One region of the Pseudomonas sp. FW306-02-D09B genome, then DNA from elsewhere that is predicted to be linked to it. Evidence: predicted binding sites of a transcription regulator. Region 1 holds the regulator's gene; the other holds the start of a gene.
What was found. Region 1 encodes sigma-54, which starts transcription at its own class of promoters, with help from an activator protein. Its sites were predicted from a motif close to ANTGGCATNNANNTTGCTNT; they were not measured.
Positions count from the first base shown of each region.

Region 2: glnK (P-II family nitrogen regulator) is a predicted target of sigma-54. The motif match lies at 1,970-1,989, and genes of this name have one in related genera.

Region 1 is NZ_JBYSXY010000018.1:48,104-51,515, reverse strand. Features, by position in the region: gene rapZ (RNase adapter RapZ) at 1-182, opposite strand, end outside; gene ptsN (PTS IIA-like nitrogen regulatory protein PtsN) at 185-649, opposite strand; gene hpf (ribosome hibernation-promoting factor, HPF/YfiA family) at 662-970, opposite strand; gene AC3WK5_RS24655 (RNA polymerase factor sigma-54) at 1,080-2,573, opposite strand; gene lptB (LPS export ABC transporter ATP-binding protein) at 2,755-3,412, opposite strand, start outside.
Region 2 is NZ_JBYSXY010000034.1:6,704-10,115, forward strand. Features, by position in the region: gene AC3WK5_RS28765 (ammonium transporter) at 58-1,395, opposite strand; gene glnK (P-II family nitrogen regulator) at 1,429-1,767, opposite strand; gene AC3WK5_RS28775 (accessory factor UbiK family protein) at 2,182-2,442, shown strand; gene AC3WK5_RS28780 (BRO-N domain-containing protein) at 2,825-3,352, shown strand.

The DNA of each region.
Region 1 (3,412 bases):
GCATCGATGGAAACCGCAACCAGCGGTTGCGCCAGTTCGGTGTGAATCAGTGCGCGCTCGGCCAGTTCCGGTAACAGGCCGGCCGGCAGGTTGTCGATGCAGTAGTAACCGTTGTCCTCCAGTACATCGAGGGCGGTACTTTTACCTGAGCCAGAACGGCCGCTGACGATGATCAAGCGCATGATTAGTGACCGTTCTGCTCGTCGAGGACAACCTGATACAAGGCTTCATTACTTTTTGCGCTGCGCAGGCGATCACGGACTTCTTTACGATCAAGCATGCTGGCGATCTGGCGCAGCAGTTCCAGGTGCGCATCGGTAGCGGCTTGCGGGACCAGCAGAACGAATAGCAGGTCGACCGGAGCGCCGTCGATGGCGTCGAAATCTATAGGAGCGTCCAGGTGCATCAAGGCACTGATGGGCGACTCGCAACCTTTGAGGCGGCAGTGGGGGATGGCGATGCCGTTGCCAAAACCGGTGGAGCCGAGTTTTTCACGGGCGACCAGACTCTCGAAGACATCCTGCATGGCCAGACCCGGCACTTCGCGGGCGATCAGGTTGGCAATTTGTTCGAGGGCTTTCTTTTTACTGCCGCCCGGCACGTTCACCAAAGAACGGCCGGGGGTCAGGATGTTTTCAAGTCGGATCATGGGTTGGGAGTGTTAACGACCGGTCGCGCCCTGGAGGAGGCTCTGGGTCTTTTCCTTATGCTTTTTGAGTTGTTTATCCAGCTTGTCGGTCAGGGCGTCGATCGCGGCATACATGTCGTTATGCTCAGCGTTGGCGACCACTTCTCCACCGGGGATATGCAGCGTGGCTTCGATTTTCTGCAGCAGCTTCTCGACGGTCAACGTGACCTGCACATTGGTGATCTTGTCGAAATGCCTTTCTAATCGGTCGAGCTTTTCGCCGATGTAGATGCGCAGGGGTTCGGTCACTTCCAGTTGGTGTCCACTGATGTTGACTTGCATACAGCTTCTCCTTCGTTGCCAGTGCATAAGGCGGCAGGCTGGCTTGCCTGCCACTAGAGCGTGTCCGAAAAGCTTTCGAACACACCCTGGAACGCTATGGCGTAGCCCGTCACATCAACCGCTTGCGTTCGCTCGAAGGCGCGATCCCCAGGGACTCGCGGTACTTGGCGACGGTGCGGCGGGCCACCTGAATGCCTTGTGCCTCCAGTAAACCAGCGATCTTGCTGTCACTCAACGGCTTTTTCTGATTTTCCGCTGCAACCAGTTTTTTGATGATCGCGCGGATCGCTGTGGACGAGCATTCGCCGCCTTCAGAGGTGCTGACATGGCTGGAGAAAAAGTATTTCAGTTCATAAATACCGCGTGGGGTATGCATGAATTTTTGCGTGGTCACCCGTGAAATCGTCGACTCGTGCATGCCGACCGCTTCAGCGATGTCATGCAGGACCAAAGGCTTCATGGCCTCATCGCCGTACTCAAGGAAGCCGCGCTGGTGCTCGACGATCTGGGTAGCGACTTTCATCAGGGTTTCGTTGCGGCTTTGCAGGCTCTTGATGAACCAGCGCGCTTCCTGCAACTGATTGCGCATGAAGGTGTTGTCGGCGCTGGTGTCGGCGCGGCGGACAAAGCCGGCGTACTGCGGGTTGACGCGCAGGCGCGGAACCGACTCCTGGTTCAACTCCACCAGCCAGCGCTCGTTGTCTTTGCGCACGATGACGTCGGGAACGACGTACTCGGCTTCACTGGACTCGATTTGCGAGCCTGGACGCGGATTCAGGCTTTGCACCAGTTCGATGACCTGGCGTAGCTCATCTTCCTTGAGCTTCATGCGGCGCATCAGTTGGCTGTAGTCGCGGCTGCCCAGCAGGTCGATGTAATCGATGACGAGGCGCTTGGCCTCAGCCAGCCAAGGGGTCTTGGCGGGCAATTGACGCAGTTGCAGCGACAGGCATTCGCTGAGGTTGCGTGCGCCGATACCGGCCGGCTCGAATTGCTGGATGCGATGCAGGACGGCTTCGATCTCGTCGAGCTCGATGTCCAGTTCCGGATCGAAGGCTTCGAGGATTTCCTCGAGGGTTTCGTCCAGGTAGCCCTGATTGTTGATGCAATCGATCAGGGTCACCGCGATCAGTCGATCGGTGTCGGACATCGGCGCCAGGTTCAATTGCCAGAGCAGATGACTCTGCAGGCTTTCGCCGGCGGAAGTGCGAGTGGTGAAGTCCCATTCGTCGTCATCGTTGCTCGGCAGGCTGCTGGCGCTGGTCTGGTAAACGTCTTCCCAGGCGGTGTCGACCGGCAGTTCGTTAGGGATGCGCTCATTCCAGTCGCCTTCCTCGAGGTTATCTACCGTCGGCGCGGTTTCCTGGTAGGAGGGTTCCTGGATGTCGGTGTTGGGTTTCTGCTCGATATTGTCCGCCATCGGGTCGGCGTTATCGAAGTCGTCGCCTTCTTCCTGGCGTTCGAGCATTGGATTGGACTCCAGTGCCTCCTGGATTTCCTGTTGCAGGTCCAGGGTCGACAATTGGAGCAGGCGGATGGCCTGTTGCAGCTGCGGTGTCATCGTCAGCTGCTGGCCCATTCTCAAGACTAGCGATGGTTTCATGGCAGGGGCTTAACACCTTATTCGCCGGCGCACATGCGCCATCCACTACAGGGCGCCGGAGCGCCAAACATAAGCAAATTATATGCCTGAAACTGAAGTGTTTGCCTAGAGCGCTGTAACAATAAATACGTATAGTTTTATTGGGGCAAGCGCTCCGGCGACTGACCAGACACCTCAGTGCTTACAGGCGGAACTCATGGCCCAGATACACTTCCTTGACCAGGTCGTTGGCCAGGATGGTTTCGGCGTCGCCTTCGGCGATCAATTGACCGTCGTTGACGATGTAGGCGGTTTCGCAGATGTCCAGGGTTTCACGAACGTTGTGGTCCGTGATCAGCACGCCGATACCCTTGGCTTTGAGGTGATGAATGATCTGCTTGATGTCGCCCACCGAAATCGGGTCCACGCCGGCGAAAGGTTCGTCGAGCAGGATGAATTTCGGTGCCGTGGCCAGGGCGCGAGCGATTTCCACACGGCGACGTTCGCCACCGGAAAGGCTCATGCCGAGGTTGTCGCGGATGTGGTTGATGTGGAATTCCTGCAACAGGCTTTCCAGCTCTTTACGACGACCGGCCTTGTCGAGTTCCTTGCGGGTCTCGAGGATGGCCATGATGTTGTCGGCGACCGAAAGTTTGCGGAAGATCGACGCTTCTTGTGGCAGATAGCCGATACCCGCTCGTGCACGACCGTGCATTGGCTGGTGGCTGACGTCCAGGTCGTCGATCAGTACGCGACCCTGATCGGCCTGGACCAGGCCCACGATCATGTAGAAGCAGGTCGTCTTGCCGGCACCGTTCGGGCCAAGCAGGCCGACGATCTGGCCGCTGTCGATCGACAGG
Region 2 (3,412 bases), on a different contig from region 1:
AGAAAAAATCCAGACAAAAAAATGCCCGGCAAGCCGGGCAAATTTTTATGCGCTTGCTTACATGTTGTAGCCGCGCTCGTTGTGAAGCGCCAGATCGATGCCCACCGACTCTTCTTCCTCGGTAATGCGCAGCCCCATGACGGCGTCGAGCACCTTGAGGATGATGAACGTGGCGATCGCGGTGTAGATCACCGTGAAGCCCACGCCTTTGCACTGAATCCAGACTTGTGCCGCGATGTCGGTCACGGTGCCGAAGCCACCCAGTGACGGAGCTGCGAATACACCCGTGAGGATCGCGCCGAGAATACCGCCGATGCCATGCACGCCGAAGGCGTCGAGGGAATCGTCGTAACCCAGTTTGCGTTTCAGGGTCGTGGCGCAGAAGAAGCACACCACGCCCGCTGCCAGACCGATGATCATCGAGCCCATCGGGCCAACGGTACCCGCAGCCGGAGTGATCGCAACCAGACCGGCAACCACGCCCGAAGCGATACCCAGCGCGCTAGGTTTGCCGTGGGTCAGCCACTCGGCGAACATCCAGCCCAGGGCCGCTGCGGCGGTAGCAATCTGAGTTACCAGCATGGCCATACCGGCAGTGCCATTGGCCGCTGCGGCGGAACCTGCGTTGAAACCGAACCAGCCCACCCACAACATCGCGGCGCCCATCAGGGTGTAACCGAGGTTGTGCGGAGCCATCGGAGTGGTCGGGAAGCCTTTGCGCTTGCCCAATACCAGGCACGCCACCAGACCTGCAACACCGGCGTTGATGTGGACCACGGTGCCGCCCGCGAAGTCGAGCACGCCCCAGTCGCCCAACAGCGAACCCGGACCACTCCAGACCATGTGCGCAATCGGCGCGTAAACCACGGTGAACCAGATGCCCATGAACACCAGCATTGCGGAGAACTTCATCCGCTCAGCGAAAGCACCGACGATCAGCGCCGGGGTGATGATGGCGAAGGTCATCTGATAGGTGACAAACACCGCCTCGGGGAACAGCGCTGTAGGACCAGTAATACTGGCGGGCGTGATGCCGGCAAGGAAAGCCTTGGCGAAGCTGCCGACAAAGGAATTGAGGTTGACGACGTTGGCTTCCATACCCGTGGTGTCAAACGCCATGCTGTAGCCATAGAGGAACCACAGGATGGTGACCAGGCCGGTAATGGCGAAGCACTGCATCATCAATGAGAGAACGTTTTTGGAACGAACCATGCCGCCGTAGAACAGCGCGAGGCCTGGAATGGTCATGAACAGCACGAGGGCAGTAGAGGTCAACATCCAGGCGGTATCGCCGGAATTGAGGACTGGAGGAGCCACCGGATCTGCCGCCATGGCCAGGCCGGGCATTACGATGGACAACAGGGCTCCTAGCCCTGCGAATTTACGCAGAGTCATTTTGTTTTCTCCTGGGGCGTTGGGTTTGGCGGCTTAGATTGCGTCGGTATCGGTTTCGCCGGTACGGATGCGAATAGCCTGTTCCAGATTGACCACGAAAATCTTGCCGTCACCAATCTTGCCGGTGTTGGCCGCCTTGGTTATCGCCTCGATAACCCGGTCCAGATCCTTGTCGTCAATGGCGACATCGATCTTCACCTTGGGCAGGAAATCGACCACGTATTCCGCCCCGCGATACAGCTCGGTATGCCCCTTCTGCCGACCGAAGCCTTTGACCTCAGTGACGGTAATGCCCTGCACGCCGATCTCGGACAACGACTCGCGTACATCGTCCAGTTTGAACGGCTTGATGATGGCAGTGACTAGCTTCATGAAAACTCTCTCCCGAATTGGTGGACTTGCCCCAGGAAAACAAACCCGACTCAAGTCTAAGCGCAGTGCCTGGCTTTGTAACGCATCGTCGGCCCTACTCGCCCGACCGACGCCAGTTAACCGTTCCTGACGAAACTCCCCGCTCCGCCTGTCGCACTGCATTCGTCACAGCGACTGCATCAGTGCATGGGTCACAAGGGACTAAGCAGAAAGCTTGCCATCTCGTGAAAACCTATTGATTTCAATCCCTTGGCCGCTGCCACAGGCACCAATGCCCCATCACCGCCGGCGATACGCACAACAACAGTGCGCGAACGCCCGGCAACATGCGCGAAAAGCGTGCATTCGTGCCCGCGCCAATGACTATAGACACTGCGTGATACACTGCCGGCCATTGTTTCCAGGACGTTTCTCATGCTCGCACCCAAAGACTTCCTCGATGCCCTGAGCGGCACCGCCTCCCGCCTGTTCAGCGGCGAAACCCCGCTGCCAAAAAGCGAAATCGAAAGCCAGTTCAAAGCCCTGCTGCAAAGCGGCTTCAGCAAGCTTGATCTAGTGAGCCGGGAAGAATTCGACAGTCAGATGGTCGTCCTGGCACGCACCCGGGCACGCCTTGAGAGCCTTGAGGCAAAAGTCGCCGAGCTGGAAGCCAAGCTGAATCCACCGACTGAATGACCCCACAAATCCCCTGTGGGAGCGTGGCTTGCCCGCGATAAGGTCGGAACGACCTTCCAGCAATTAGGATTCAGCTCTACTTCCAGGCTGAGTCCTACAAAAACACCACCGCTTTCCGATTGCGCCGCACAGCCCCGGTTTCTAAGCTCACTTCAGCTGAATGTTCAGCACTGGGTTTGGCGACCCGGAAAGCTTAAGGTGCACGACGACCATCCGATGGTGGACTCTTCCTGTCCGTCGACTCGAGTCATGGCGGCTGTGCGTGGGAGATCTTCGGGTCTGCCGGGTTCCTTTTGCTCCGGTTCGCCAACCCGCGTACAGCTGCCACCTAATCGTTTGGCGACGATTACTGGCAGCCCCTTAAGCAAAAGGAGCTGTATCGATGAATAGCAATGACGCCTACCTGATCCCTCACGTCTTCACCCGCCACAAACTCCACCTCCACGCCCTGCTGCTGGAAAACCAGCCTTGGTTCAGTGCCCGCGACCTCGGTCGATTGCTTCGGCTGTTCCTCGACGAACGCGCGCTACGCAAACTCGACCCTGATCAACACCAAACCGTGACAATGCATATTCACGGCTGCATAGAACATACGCTGCTGATCAGCGAATCAGGCGTTTACGCGCTGCTGGTTTATCACTACTGCCCCGAATACCGGGGCCTGCGCGAATGGCTGACCCACGACGTGGTTCCAGCCCTTAGAGACGCCCAGCAACCCACCACAGCCGAACGCCCGATACTGAGCCTGCTGAACTGGCCGGAAATGTCACTGAGCTTGCTGCACTGGAACAACCAGCCGTGGATCCGGTTGCAGGATGTTCCACACCTGTTGCCGGAGGGGGAGCGACCACGAAGTATGGTCAATGCCCCGTGGTGGAAACGCGCTTCACGGGTGCTTCAGTCGCTTTAATGACCTTCACGGCGCGGCGTGTGACCCGTAGCAGCTGCCGAAGGCTGCGTTCGGGTCGCA